Regions from separate parts of the Alteromonas sp. Cnat3-28 genome, predicted to be linked through region 1. Evidence: predicted binding sites of a transcription regulator. Region 1 holds the regulator's gene; each other region holds the start of a gene.
What was found. Region 1 encodes sigma-54, which starts transcription at its own class of promoters, with help from an activator protein. Its sites were predicted from a motif close to GTTGGCACGNNNNTNGNNT; they were not measured.
Positions count from the first base shown of each region.

Region 1 (3,212 bases):
AACTCTGCCAGTTGGTGAATGGTAAGCTTATCTGTATCTAGATATAAATCTGCGCGCTCAGCAATAGGAGCAAGTAGGGCAGACTCGGCTTTAATGGCTTCTGAAAGCGATTTATTAAGCTTGGCGAGAGGGTGAAGACGACGTGTTTCGCTAAAACGCTTAACCAGTACATCATCGCTCGCGTCAATGTAAACAATGGTCATCGACCACGAAGAAGGCAGGTAGTCTAGAATTTCTACCAAATCGTCAGGATTTTTAGGTAAGTTTCTCACATCGATACTTACCGCAACCTGATCGTACTCGTCAACAACTGTATGGGTTAAGGTGGGAAGTAAGTTTACCGGGATATTATCAACACAGTAATAACCTAAATCTTCCAATGCGCGAAGTGCGACAGACTTACCAGACCCCGAACGACCACTGATTATTATCAGCTTCACCTACTTTCTCCCTAATACTCTGGTTTTATCACATACGCGTTGTTGAATTAGGCGCCTACTAAACGGTTAATAGGCGCTTAATGTTTAACTTAATGCAGATAGAATATCGTCGCTTGTCGTTGCGCGACGTATTGCTTTAATCGTTTCTTTGTCGCTTAGTTTACCAGCCACGGTGGCCAGCGTTTGAAGGTGTCCTTCGGTCTGTTCCTCAGGAACGAGTAGAGCAAAAAAGATGTCTACGGGTTTCTCGTCAAGGGCGTCGAAGTCGATTGCTGGCGTGCTGGTTACAACAATGGCAATCACTTTCTCGAGGCCCGGCAGGCGTCCGTGGGGCAGGGCGATACCATTGCCAATGCCTGTACTACCCATACGCTCTCGAGCCATCAAACTGTTGAGTACCGTTGCCTGATCAATGTTCTCGTTTTGCTTGGCAGCGATATCAGCGATGATCTCAAGAATTCGCTTTTTACTATTACACTGAACCGCACACTCGGTGCGGTCCAGACTTACGATGGCTTGTATATCCATGCTTAATTAACTACTAATGTTTTTTCAGTTTTTCCTTATGCTTGATTACCTGCCGGTCGAGTTTATCAACCATGCTGTCAATCGCCGCATACATGTCGGTATTTTCTGAGGATGCGAATACTTCAGCGCCACTTAAATGAACGGTCGCTTCGGCTTTTTGATTTAATTTTTCAACGTTCAGGATGACATGCACATTAGAAATGTGATCAAAGTGACGTTCAAGTTTGCTGAACTTCGTATCGACATAATTACGCAAAGAGTCGGTGATTTCGACATGATGACCAGTAAGGTTGATTTGCATATTTCGTCTTCCTTATATTATTAAGCCCGATTAAATAAGGCTTTTGCGTTGGTTCGACGGCGGGATCGACAACGATTCCCGGTACTTTGCTATTGTTCGCCGGGCAACTTTAATGCCCTGTTCGGCCAACAATGAAGCAATCTTGCTATCACTTAGCGGCTTGCTAGGCTTTTCAGCGGCCACTAATTTCTTGATCAATGCACGAATCGCTGTAGATGAACATTCACCACCAGACTCTGTTGCAACGTGGCTTGAGAAAAAATACTTCAATTCGAAGATTCCACGTGGCGTATGCATGTACTTTTGCGTTGTCACTCGCGAAATAGTGGATTCGTGCATATCTACCATTTCTGCGACATCATTTAGCACCATTGGTTTCATCATTTCCGGGCCGTGCTCAAAAAAGCCCATTTGCTGCTGCACAATGCAGTTTGCAACCTTCATTAAGGTTTCGTTACGAGATTCAAGGCTCTTTATGAACCACTTAGCCTCTTGCATGTGTGAGCGGATGAATTGTGAATCGCTACTATTCTTGGCACGGCGACTCATTGCAGCGTATTGTTGATTTACGCTTAACTTAGGCAGACTGTCGGGGTTCAGCTCAACCACCCAACGGCCATTTTTCTTGGTTACTGAGACATCAGGAATAACGTACTCAGGCTCTTTAGTAACTAAAGCACTACCTGGGCGAGGATTCAAGGTTTGCAGTAAACGCATTGCCTCGCGTAGCTGATCTTCTTTCAATCGGCTTTTACGCATAAGCGTACGATAGTCTTTGCTGCTCAGTAAGTCAGAGTACTCTTCAATCAGTTGCTTCGCTTCAGCAAGCCACGGTGTGTCTTCTGAAAATTGACGCAATTGCACCATCAAACATTCTTGTGGAGAGCGTGAGCCAGAACCAATAGGGTCGAACATCTGAATGCGCTTTAGCACACATTCTATTTCGTCCATTTCAATCGGCTCTTCCATATCATCATCGTTAACCGCTTCTAAAATATCATCAAGGGTAACGGTTAAATAACCTGACTCGTCAATAGAGTCGATGATTGCTGTAGCGATTGCGCGATCGGTATCCGAGAAATGGGTAAGGCGCATTTGCCAAAGAAGGTGCTCTTGAATATCTTCAGTAGTCTCACCTTGGAAGATTTGCTCGTCGTCATTGGATGGACCTGGAGCTGGCGAAGATGAAGCAGAGTAGTATTCGTCCCATGTGCTGTCGATTGGCAGCTCATCGGGAAGATCGTTTTTCTCAAGTGCATCGCCGGCTTCTAGTGTGTCACTAGATGCAGAAGCAGTGGCCTCAGAGCCGCTGTCATCGTTGTCGATATTGTTCTTTTCTAGTTGCGGCTCGTCGTTACCTTCTTCAACTTCTAATAGCGGATTAGAATCGAGCGCTTCTTGGATCTCTTGTTGAAGATCAAGTGTAGAAAGCTGCAGCAGTTTAATGGCCTGCTGAAGCTGTGGTGTCATGGTAAGTTGTTGGCTAAATTTTAGCTGTAAAGATGATTTCATCTACGTCTTATTTAAATGCTCTAAATTGAATATACCAGAGCGAAACTGAAAAATGACAATTCGGTTACATTAACTATAGCCTGAATTGTTCGCCTAGGTATACATCCCTTACTTTTTGATTACTTAAAACCTGTTCCGCCGTTCCTTGCGCAATAAGCTCGCCATGACTCACAATGTACGCCTTTTCACAAACATCCAATGTCTCTCGTACGTTATGGTCCGTGATAAGGATTCCAATACCCCTATCGCGAAGATGTTGTATTATCTTCTTTATATCATTAACTGATATTGGATCAACACCAGCAAATGGTTCGTCTAACAAAATAAATTGCGGTTTTGCTGCCAGAGCGCGGGCAATCTCAACGCGACGGCGTTCGCCCCCTGACAAACTCATCCCCGTACTATTACGTATATGGTTAATATTAAATTCA
Region 1 covers NZ_JAKREY010000020.1:14,523-17,734, reverse strand. The annotation lists gene rapZ (RNase adapter RapZ) at 1-440, opposite strand, end outside; gene ptsN (PTS IIA-like nitrogen regulatory protein PtsN) at 525-968, opposite strand; gene hpf (ribosome hibernation promoting factor) at 982-1,269, opposite strand; gene MHM87_RS16640 (RNA polymerase factor sigma-54) at 1,300-2,781, opposite strand; gene lptB (LPS export ABC transporter ATP-binding protein) at 2,855-3,212, opposite strand, start outside.

Region 2 (3,212 bases), on a different contig from region 1:
TCCACAGGATAAATGTACCTAAAGTTGCAAGCGGTAAGTTTGCACCTGGAATCGCGTTTACTTTACCGTCAGCGGTGTATTTACCCTTACGAGCACCAAGCACAAGAACACCAGCAAGAGCAGCAGCTGCACCAGCCATGTGAACAATACCTGAACCTGCAAAGTCAGAGAAACCAAGGTCGCCAAGCGTATACATACCGAATACTGCTTCGCCGCCCCATGTCCAAGCACCTTCCATTGGGTAGATGAAGCCCGTCATAACAACTGCGAACGCTAGGAATGCCCAAAGCTTCATACGCTCAGCTACCGCACCAGATACGATAGACATTGCTGTTGCAACAAATACTACTTGGAAGAAAAAGTCAGCAGAAGGTGCATATGTTGCTGGCTCTTCAGCGACACCTGTTGCGCCATCAGCCATGATACCGCTTAGGAATGGACCCCAATCGCCGCCACCGTACATAATGCCGTAACCGCAAATCATGTACATAGTGCAAGCGATAGCGAATAGCGCCACGTTTTTAGTTAGAATTTCTGTGGTGTTTTTCGCTCGAACAAGACCTGCTTCAAGCATCGCAAAACCTGCAGCCATCCACATAACCAGTGCACCGCAGATTAGAAAATAAAAGGTATCTAGCGCATACCCAAGTTCAAAAGTGATTTCCATTATGGTTTTCTCCGCAAATATATCGTTGTGGCTTACAGCGCGTCGCTATCCGACTCACCAGTTCGAATACGAACGGCGTGTTCAAGGTCGTAAACAAACACCTTGCCGTCTCCAATTTTGCCTGTTTTGGCAGCGCCAACGATGGCTTCTACCAGGCGCTCTACTTGATCATCCTGAACAGCAATTTCCAGTTTGACTTTAGGTAGAAAATCCACCTGATATTCCGCTCCGCGGTAAAGTTCAGTGTGTCCTTTTTGACGTCCAAAGCCCTTCACTTCGGTCACGGTCAAACCGTCGATACCGATTTCTGAAATGGCTTCACGAACATCATCTAGCTTGAACGGCTTGATGATCGCTGTGACTAGTTTCATGAGTTGCTCCCAGTTTGTTTTGGTTATTCTGTGATTTATGGTCGTGTTTCCAACTATGGGAAGATAAACCAAGAGCCATGCCACAAATGATTAGCCAAATAAATCAAACACATACAAGCAAACGCTTCATGAACGCACAAAAATAATGCACACTAATGGTGCACTGTTAAAAATTTGCCCAATTTTGAAGCGGTATGAGGTTGCGGTAAGGTGAGAGGACTAAAAAGTGCGATGAAATTAGGATGGAACTATTCGATAGGGCCCATGGTCTGTTGTTTACTATGACGACTATCACCCCATCTTTCTTTGCGCCTGAGCGCAGCATTGAACACCATTCCGTTGCAAAGAAAACGGCGTGGCGCCCACTATTAATTTCGGGCTGTGCACATGTGTTTGGGGTCATCGTAGTGGTCATACTTTCTCAATTGGGCATCAACAATCAAAAAGCACGAGTAAATGTTTTGGAGCGAACGCCGGAGATAAGCGCCAGACTGTACTATCCCCCCGTTCCACGCCCTCCTGCCCAAGCTAAACCACAAGAAACTAAACCAATCGATGTTTCCCCTAAAAGGCAAGAAATTGAGTTGAAGCCTGACGCAACCAAAGCGACTGAAGCACTTGATAGTAAAAATGAAATTGTAGAAAGCCCTGCGTCCAAGCAGCAGAAAAATGCTGAGCCCGATAAACAGAAGGTACCCGTTGAAAGTAAGCCGACTAATACACTGCCGTCGCCCACTTTATCAAAAGACGCAAATCGGCGCGCAGGCTCGTTGAATCTGTCGGTAAAAGATGGCGCAGCCCTCTACTTTGAAAAGTATCACAGTGACAAAGTCGCTGAAGACGCAGAACAGGCAGCAAAAGCATTTCAAGAGCGTAAAAATAGTCCTGTGCTTAGCGGGCCAAGCACACAGCAAATACAAGCTAATGAAAATCGACGCCCTTCAAAACGCGTAAACTGTAGCAGTACGACCAATAAAACTTTGGCGATATTGAGTGGGATTGCTGGTGGAACCTTAGAATGCACCAAAATGGACGACCACAAACGTTTTATAGAAGCCAGAGTCAATAAACTTCCTAAAGACGAAGAGATTAACTAGTTGTCTCTATCAACGATTTACCGTCATGTGAGGTAAGCCCTTATCACAGTCACTTTCTTTTGAAAAACTTAGGGGGTCGCCCGAAATACGCTTTGAACCGGCGACTGAATGCTGCAACATCTTCATACCCTGTTAGCTGAGCTATACCCAACATTGGTGTATCGGTATTTCTAAGTAGTGCTTTGGCCTTTTCCATCCTCACTTTTACAAGGTAATCTCGTAAACTATGCCCGGTGGCTTCTTTAAAGCGTGTTTTGAATTGCGTTGTTCCCATGCAGGCTATCCGTGCTAACTCCACCTGTGTAAAGCCTCGGGCAAGGTCGCGATGAATATGGCTTAATACAGGAGTCATTCGCTTATCCATGCTGCATCCTTTCAAGGATGTTTCTAGCAAGGTTAAAAATAGCGCCAGTATTTCTTCATGGCCTTGGTCAGCAAACTGGCTAATTTGAATCTCTACAAACGATAAAAACGCCTGTAATGCGGACGTTACCTGAAATATCGGGTGCAACCTGTCATTTAAATTAACTGGCACATACTCCAAGTCCGCCACAATAAATTTTGACAGTTCGTTAGCGCTAAAATAATGGACCTCATTCGGCGCTATGCATACGCCTTCGCCTACGCCTACCCGCCCGCTAAAATTATCGATTTCTATCAAGATATGTCCGTTGATGGGCAGCACTAACTGAAAGTAGTTGTGTTTATGGCGGCACGTTTGCTTCGTATATGAGCGTACGGATAGCGATGGAATTGGGCTGTCAGTCATTTTATTGCTCCCAACAGTCCATAATAGGTAGTACTGATCTTTTGCCTAACTCACCGTTTATTTGCATCTATTTCCTTGCCGTTAACTCAGTACTCTCTGCCGTTAGATTAAGCACTTTTATTCATTTTGTCACAAATACGTGCAATATTTGATACGCCTAGGAAGGCGTCGAACACTACGTTTAAGGAATAAATATACATTTAAAATAAAGACAATAACGGAAAATAAATGAATATAAACTTACGTCAAATAGTCGGCTTGGCAAGTGCGTTGTTACCCGCTATCGCCATGGGTCAGGTCTCCAATGG
Region 2 covers NZ_JAKREY010000010.1:156,977-160,188, forward strand. The annotation lists gene MHM87_RS12225 (ammonium transporter) at 1-667, opposite strand, end outside; gene glnK (P-II family nitrogen regulator) at 700-1,038, opposite strand; gene MHM87_RS12235 (hypothetical protein) at 1,281-2,135, shown strand; gene MHM87_RS12240 (AraC family transcriptional regulator) at 2,185-2,904, opposite strand; gene MHM87_RS12245 (endonuclease) at 3,133-3,212, shown strand, end outside.
Region 2: the regulator sigma-54 is predicted to act here: its motif matches at 1,105-1,123, upstream of glnK (P-II family nitrogen regulator).

Region 3 (3,212 bases), on a different contig from region 1:
CGATGGTGTAAGTGTTGGGCTCTAAATCCAAGTTATCGCGAATGTGGACAGGCGGAATAAGGAAACCCAGTTCTTGCGATAGTTTCTTACGTACGCCTTTAATGCGCGTCAACAACTCGCCACCTTGGGATTTATCGACAAGAGGAATTAAGCGATAGCCCACTTCCAATCCGATGGTATCTACCTGCTGAACATCATCCCAGCCAAGCTCTTTCACTTCAGGCGCAACCGATTCATCTTTTACCACATTGTCTGGCACTTTGGGCTCTGCGGCCTTTCTCTTTTCTTGGACCGACTGCCAGTAAGCAAAGCCGGCAATCAAGAATGAGAACCCTAAGAATGCGATATGAGGCATCCCAGGAATGATACCCATAACAAACAACACGCCTGCCGCAATATAAAGCGCTTGGTTGTTACCAAGCTGACCGCGGATTTCTTTGCCCATTTCCTGGGTTTCGTTTTCACGAGTAACGATAATGGCTGTAGCGACCGAAAGTAACAATGAAGGAATTTGCGCCACCAAACCATCACCGATGGTCAATATGGTGTAGATTTCTATAGCGTTACCGAATGAAAGCCCGTGCTGAATCATGCCAATAAAAAGACCACCGACAATATTAATCAGCATGATAAAAAGGCCTGCGACCGCATCACCCTTTACAAATTTTGACGCACCGTCCATCGACCCGTAAAAATCCGCTTCAGCGGTAATCTCTTCACGGCGTTTACGTGCTTGATCTTGATCTATATACCCTGCATTTAAATCAGCATCTATGGCCATTTGCTTACCGGGCATAGCATCTAACGTAAAGCGAGCGCTTACTTCTGAAATACGTCCTGCGCCTGCGGTTACAACTTTGAAGTTGATAATAAGAAGAATGGCGAAAACAACAATACCTACGGCGTAGTTACCACCAATCACGACCTCACCGAAGGCTTCGATAACTTTACCTGCTGCATCGCCGCCTTCATGTCCATAAAGTAAGACAACGCGAGTAGAAGCCACGTTAAGCGCTAGTCTCAAAACGGTAGCGATAAGTAACACCAAGGGGAAAATGCCGAAATCTACTGGACGCTGGGTAAGTACAGCCACCAAGATAATGACTAGCGACAACGCAATATTAAAGCTAAACAGCACGTCCAGTAAGAATGGCGGCATAGGCAATATAACCATGCCCATAATTGCTAAAAGGACGATGGGTGCGCCTAAACCACTGGTAAAATTTTGCAGCTGATTTTTATCGAATCGCTGAAGATAACCGGATAACTGCATGGCTTGGTGTCTCTCTATCAGAAAATTGACGCTTTATGTGAATCTTCTAGTGAGTTTTCAACTAACGTGCCAGCTTTGTGTTTTACGCAAAAGTTATCCAAATCTGAGCTGTAATCATGCGTGATTACTGTCTACAGTGACTTGTATAGGGCGATTAAGATTTTGTATCCGAGGGACATACGAACAGTTTATAATTACGTCACTATTCCTAGGGCCTACTCTTCGTTTTAAAAGGATTATTCATGGTAGTACTACAAAACCGTGTTGCAACGTTTTGTTGGGTCAGCCTTGTCATCATGCTGACTTTTAGTCATGGAGCTCATGCATCTAAACAACCTAACTTACGACAGCGTGTGGAGAATTTGCTAGTTGATTCAGTGGAGATATACGGTTCACAAAATAGTAACCCATTTCGTGTGCACAATAGAGTTTTGGTAAGCGAGGTCTACACTCGACAGGGCTATCAGCTTATATGGTTTGGTACTAGTGATGCTGAAAACCGTCTTCAGGAACTCCTCCATGAAATTGCTGATTCAGAGTTACATGGCTTCTCGCCCGAGTATTACCACGCGTCAATGCTCGAAAGTCGCGACGCCAATACGGCACTCTTAGATGTACTAGCAACCGATGCCTTCATCAGTCAAACTCTGCATCGATTAAATGGGCTTGTTAGCCCCGCCAATGCAGATTCGCAGTGGTTCCTTAAGCAAAGAGAAGCGGATCCTGTGGCATCGCTAAATCACGCATTAACTAACGGTGTTTCTGCAACATTGCGGGCCATGTGGCCATCACACCATGAATACCAGTTACTGTTAGAAAAAAAGCGTAGTTTACTCACGGCAGTTTCTACAGTTACCACACAAATTCCAATTGGCCCAACACTTAAGCTGAACTCAACGAGCGAAAGAGTTGTGTTGCTGAAGTCTCGTCTTTTAGGGCCAGGCACCTATTCAGAGTTATTCGATAAAGATTTACTGGACGCGGTTAAGCAGTTTCAAATGTCTGCGGGCTTAGAGCCAGATGGTATTGTGGGAAGTTCCACTTTAGAAGCATTAAATGCTACCACGTTTTCTTGGTTAGAAAGAATTGATGCAAACTTAGAGCGTTGGCGCTGGCTCCCTCATCAAACTTGGTCAACATATTTACGCGTTAACATTGCTTCGTTTCAGTTGAGAGGATTTACTGAAGGTGAAGAAACATTGGGAATGCCTGTGATTGTCGGTACACCAGTGAGGCAAACGCCCGTTTTCGCTGAATCAATGAAGTATATGGTGTTTAACCCCTACTGGACCGTGCCTTTCAGTATAGCCACTAAAGACAAGCTGGCGAAATTGAAAACCAATCCTTCTTTATTGGTCGAGCAAGGTTACGAAGCCCAGCCCGCCGGTGTCAGCGGCTTCAGCCCTGTCGATGAATTTGATTGGACAAATGTTAGCCGTGGTACGTTTCACTATACACTCAGACAAAAGCCCGGGCCGCACAATGCCCTTGGTAAAGTGAAATTCATGCTTCCAAATAAGCATGCCATTTATCTTCACGACACGCCCGATCACAGCCTTTTTTCGAAATTAGAAAGGAACTTCAGCTCTGGCTGCATCAGAGTCTCTAACCCTTTGAAGCTGTCTCAATGGGTACTCACTCATTCAGGCCAGACAGAGGCAATACCGCAAGCTGAGCAATTACTTCAAAGTGAAGAGACCAGTACACTGTATTTGAAGAAACCGATACCTGTTCTTATTGTGTACTTCACAGCGTTTGCAGATGAAGCAGGAACCATTGTATTTCGCCGCGATGCATACAATCGGGACAGCCATATTATTGAGAAATTGAAGGAGTTTAAACGTGCGTAAGTGTTTGTTAGTGCTGATTGCTCTTTTAACTGTAGTGCGCGCCGGTGATGCGTTCTCCTTTGACAATGACATGCTCAACTCTAAGCTTG
Region 3 covers NZ_JAKREY010000004.1:132,936-136,147, reverse strand. The annotation lists gene flhA (flagellar biosynthesis protein FlhA) at 1-1,273, opposite strand, end outside; gene MHM87_RS06000 (L,D-transpeptidase family protein) at 1,516-3,123, shown strand; gene MHM87_RS05995 (D-Ala-D-Ala carboxypeptidase family metallohydrolase) at 3,116-3,212, shown strand, end outside.
Region 3: the regulator sigma-54 is predicted to act here: its motif matches at 1,329-1,347, upstream of flhA (flagellar biosynthesis protein FlhA).

Region 4 (3,212 bases), on a different contig from region 1:
GGATGCTAGGTCTTGTGGCGCTAACCATGGCCATTATCTATTTATTGCCAAAGCTAACCAAAGCTGTACCGGCGTCGCTTGTAGCGATTGTTACGGTGACCTTGTTAGTACATGGTCTTGACCTTGAAGCGCGCACTGTAATCGACTTTGTTCGCGATTTGCTACCAGCTGACCAGCGCGAGACTGCGACGCTAGCGGGTGAACTTCCTAGCTTTGCTATTCCTATGGTGCCGTTCACCTGGGAAACCTTCATGATCATTTTGCCTACCTCAGTCATTCTTTGCTTGGTTGGTCTTATTGAATCGCTTCTTACCCTTTCATTAATTGACGAAATGACAGATACCCGCGGACGCGGCAACAAAGAATGCGTTGGCCAAGGTGTTGCAAATACCGTAAACGGTTTCTTTGGCGGTATGGGCGGTTGCGCCATGATTGGCCAAAGTATGATTAATATTAACTCTGGTGGCCGTGGCCGCTTGTCTGGTATCACCGCGGCGGTTGTATTATTGGGCTTTATTCTATTTGCAGCTCCGCTAATTGAAATGATTCCTCTCGCTGCCCTTGTTGGCGTTATGTTCGTGGTGGTTATCGCTACATTTGAGTGGGCGTCATTCAGAATTATTCGCGGCGTAAACAAAGAAGATGCGTTCGTACTTTTCCTAGTAACAGGCGTTACCGTTATCGCTGACCTGGCTATTGCGGTTGTGGTGGGTGTTATCGTTTCTGCACTGGTGTTTGCATGGAAACACGCTCGTCATATTGAAGCGAGATCCCATATCGATAACGACGGTTGGAAAGTCTATGAGCTAGACGGCCCGCTGTTCTTTGGCTCGGTATCGCATTTCAAAGACCTGTTTGATATCGCCAACGACCCTAATGATGTAGTTATTGATTTTAAAGACTCTCGCATTTGGGATTCATCAGGTATCGATGCGCTAGATACCCTTGCTGACAAATACGAAGAGCAGGGTAAAAAGCTACACATTCGCCATATCAGTGATGAGTGTCGCTCACTGCTTCGCAAGGCCGATAAGTTTGTTGAAATTAATGTGGTTGAAGACCCTCGCTACCGCGTAGCGACGGATAAGCTGGCCTAAGTTATTTGAAAGCCTTAATGCACCAAGTAAACACAGTTTTGCGTTTGTTTGGTGCAGTTGTGAAGTCTGAATAATGCTTATTTTGTAGTAAATCAAATAAAAACAATTGCTTACGGTTTTGGCACTGAACTTGGATAGCTATAAACGTAAAGTGTGTTTTGGTGATTTGTGTCAATCGCTGAAAATTGTGTGATTTATAACACTCCGTAAAATGTGTTAGCCGACCTAAACCGTTGGCAAAATAGGCAACGAAGCCCGCATCAACGAAAGTTGAAGCGGGCTTTTTTTTGTCCCGAAAAAAGGGGAATACCATGACTTCATTGGACTCAAAACCGCAAATTGTCGTCGTAGGCAACGGCATGGTGGGGCATCATTTTGTTGAGCAGCTTCACCAAAGCGATGCCAATGTAGAAATAACCGTTTTATGCGGCGAGTCACGCCTTGCGTACGACCGCGTTTATCTGTCGTCTTTTTTTAGCGGCGCGAGTGCTGATGACTTAGCGCTCACTACACCCGCTCAGTACGCCGAGTGGGGCGTAAACGTAGTTACCAATGCCTTGGTTACCGATATAGACCGTGACAATTATAAAGTGACGACTTCTGAAGGGCAGGTGTTTAGCTACGATAAGCTTGTGTTAGCTACGGGCTCATACCCATTTGTGCCACCCATCCCTGGCAACGATCAAGAGCATTGCTTGGTGTACCGTACTATAGACGATCTACTCGCTATTGAAGCTTCAGCAGCAGTGAGCAAAGTAGGGGTTGTTGTTGGTGGTGGGCTGTTGGGTTTAGAAGCCGCTAACGCATTAAAGCAAGCCGGTCTCGACACCCACGTGGTTGAGTTTGCCCCGCAGCTTATGGCGGTTCAGCTAGACCAAGCAGGTGGTAACGTTCTCAAGGACAAAATTGAAGCATTGGGCGTTACGGTTCACACCCAAAAGGCAACGCAAACTATTGAGGCCGGTGATACCTGCCGCTATAAAATGGTGTTTGCTGACGGCACTGCACTAGAAACTGACATGATTTTATTCTCTGCCGGTATTCGACCTTCCGACCAGCTCGGCAGAAAGTCAGCGCTAACACTGGGTGAGCGCGGCGGTATTGTCATTGATAATCACTGCGTGACGTCTGACCCAAACATTTACGCTGTGGGTGAATGTGCGCTGTGGGATAACAAAATATTTGGCCTGGTAGCACCTGGCTATACCATGGCGCGCACGGCTGTAAGTCATATAACCGGCGGCGATGCCGAGTTCGCTGGCGCAGATATGAGTACCAAACTCAAGCTAATGGGTGTGGAAGTGGGCTCAATTGGCGATGCTCATGAACGCACAGTCGGTGCGCTTAGCTACACCTATTTAAATCAGCCAGAAGGCGTGTACAAAAAGCTGGTAGTCGATAGCGAACAAAAGTATGTACTTGGTGCTGTACTCGTTGGCGATACCAGCGACTACGACACGCTCCTACAGTATGCGCTTAATAATATCGAATTACCTGAACACCCAGAAAGTCTGATCCTACCATCTTCTGATGCGGCACCAGCACTAGGTGCCGATGCACTCCCAGACACCGCGTCTATTTGTTCATGCCTAAATGTGACAAAGGGCGATATTGTTTCAGCCATTGAAGGCGGCTGTTGTAGCGTTGGCGATGTAAAAGGCGAAACCAAAGCCAGCACAGGGTGTGGAGGTTGTGCTGCCTTACTTAAAAATGTTGTGGATAGCGAACTTGAAAAGCGCGGTGTGGAAGTATCAAAAGCCATTTGTGAGCACTTCAACCATACCCGACAAGAGCTATTTCACATTGTTAAGGTAAACGGCATTCGCACCTTTGACGAGCTACTGGAGCAGCATGGTGAAGGTCTAGGGTGTGAAATTTGTAAGCCCGCTGTCGGCTCAATTTTAGCCTCGGTGTATAACGACTACATTCTTAAGGCTTCACATCTTCCTCTGCAAGACACCAACGATATCTACCTTGGTAACATGCAAAAAGATGGCACGTATTCCGTTGTACCGCGTGTACCTGGTGGCGAAATAACGCCAGAGAAGTTGATTCTGCTCGGTGAAGTGGCAAAAGAATACAACTTGTACACCAAGATCACAGGTGGTCAGCGCA
Region 4 covers NZ_JAKREY010000028.1:11,127-14,338, reverse strand. The annotation lists gene MHM87_RS18555 (SulP family inorganic anion transporter) at 1-1,097, shown strand, start outside; gene nirB (nitrite reductase large subunit NirB) at 1,409-3,212, shown strand, end outside.
Region 4: the regulator sigma-54 is predicted to act here: its motif matches at 1,215-1,233, upstream of nirB (nitrite reductase large subunit NirB).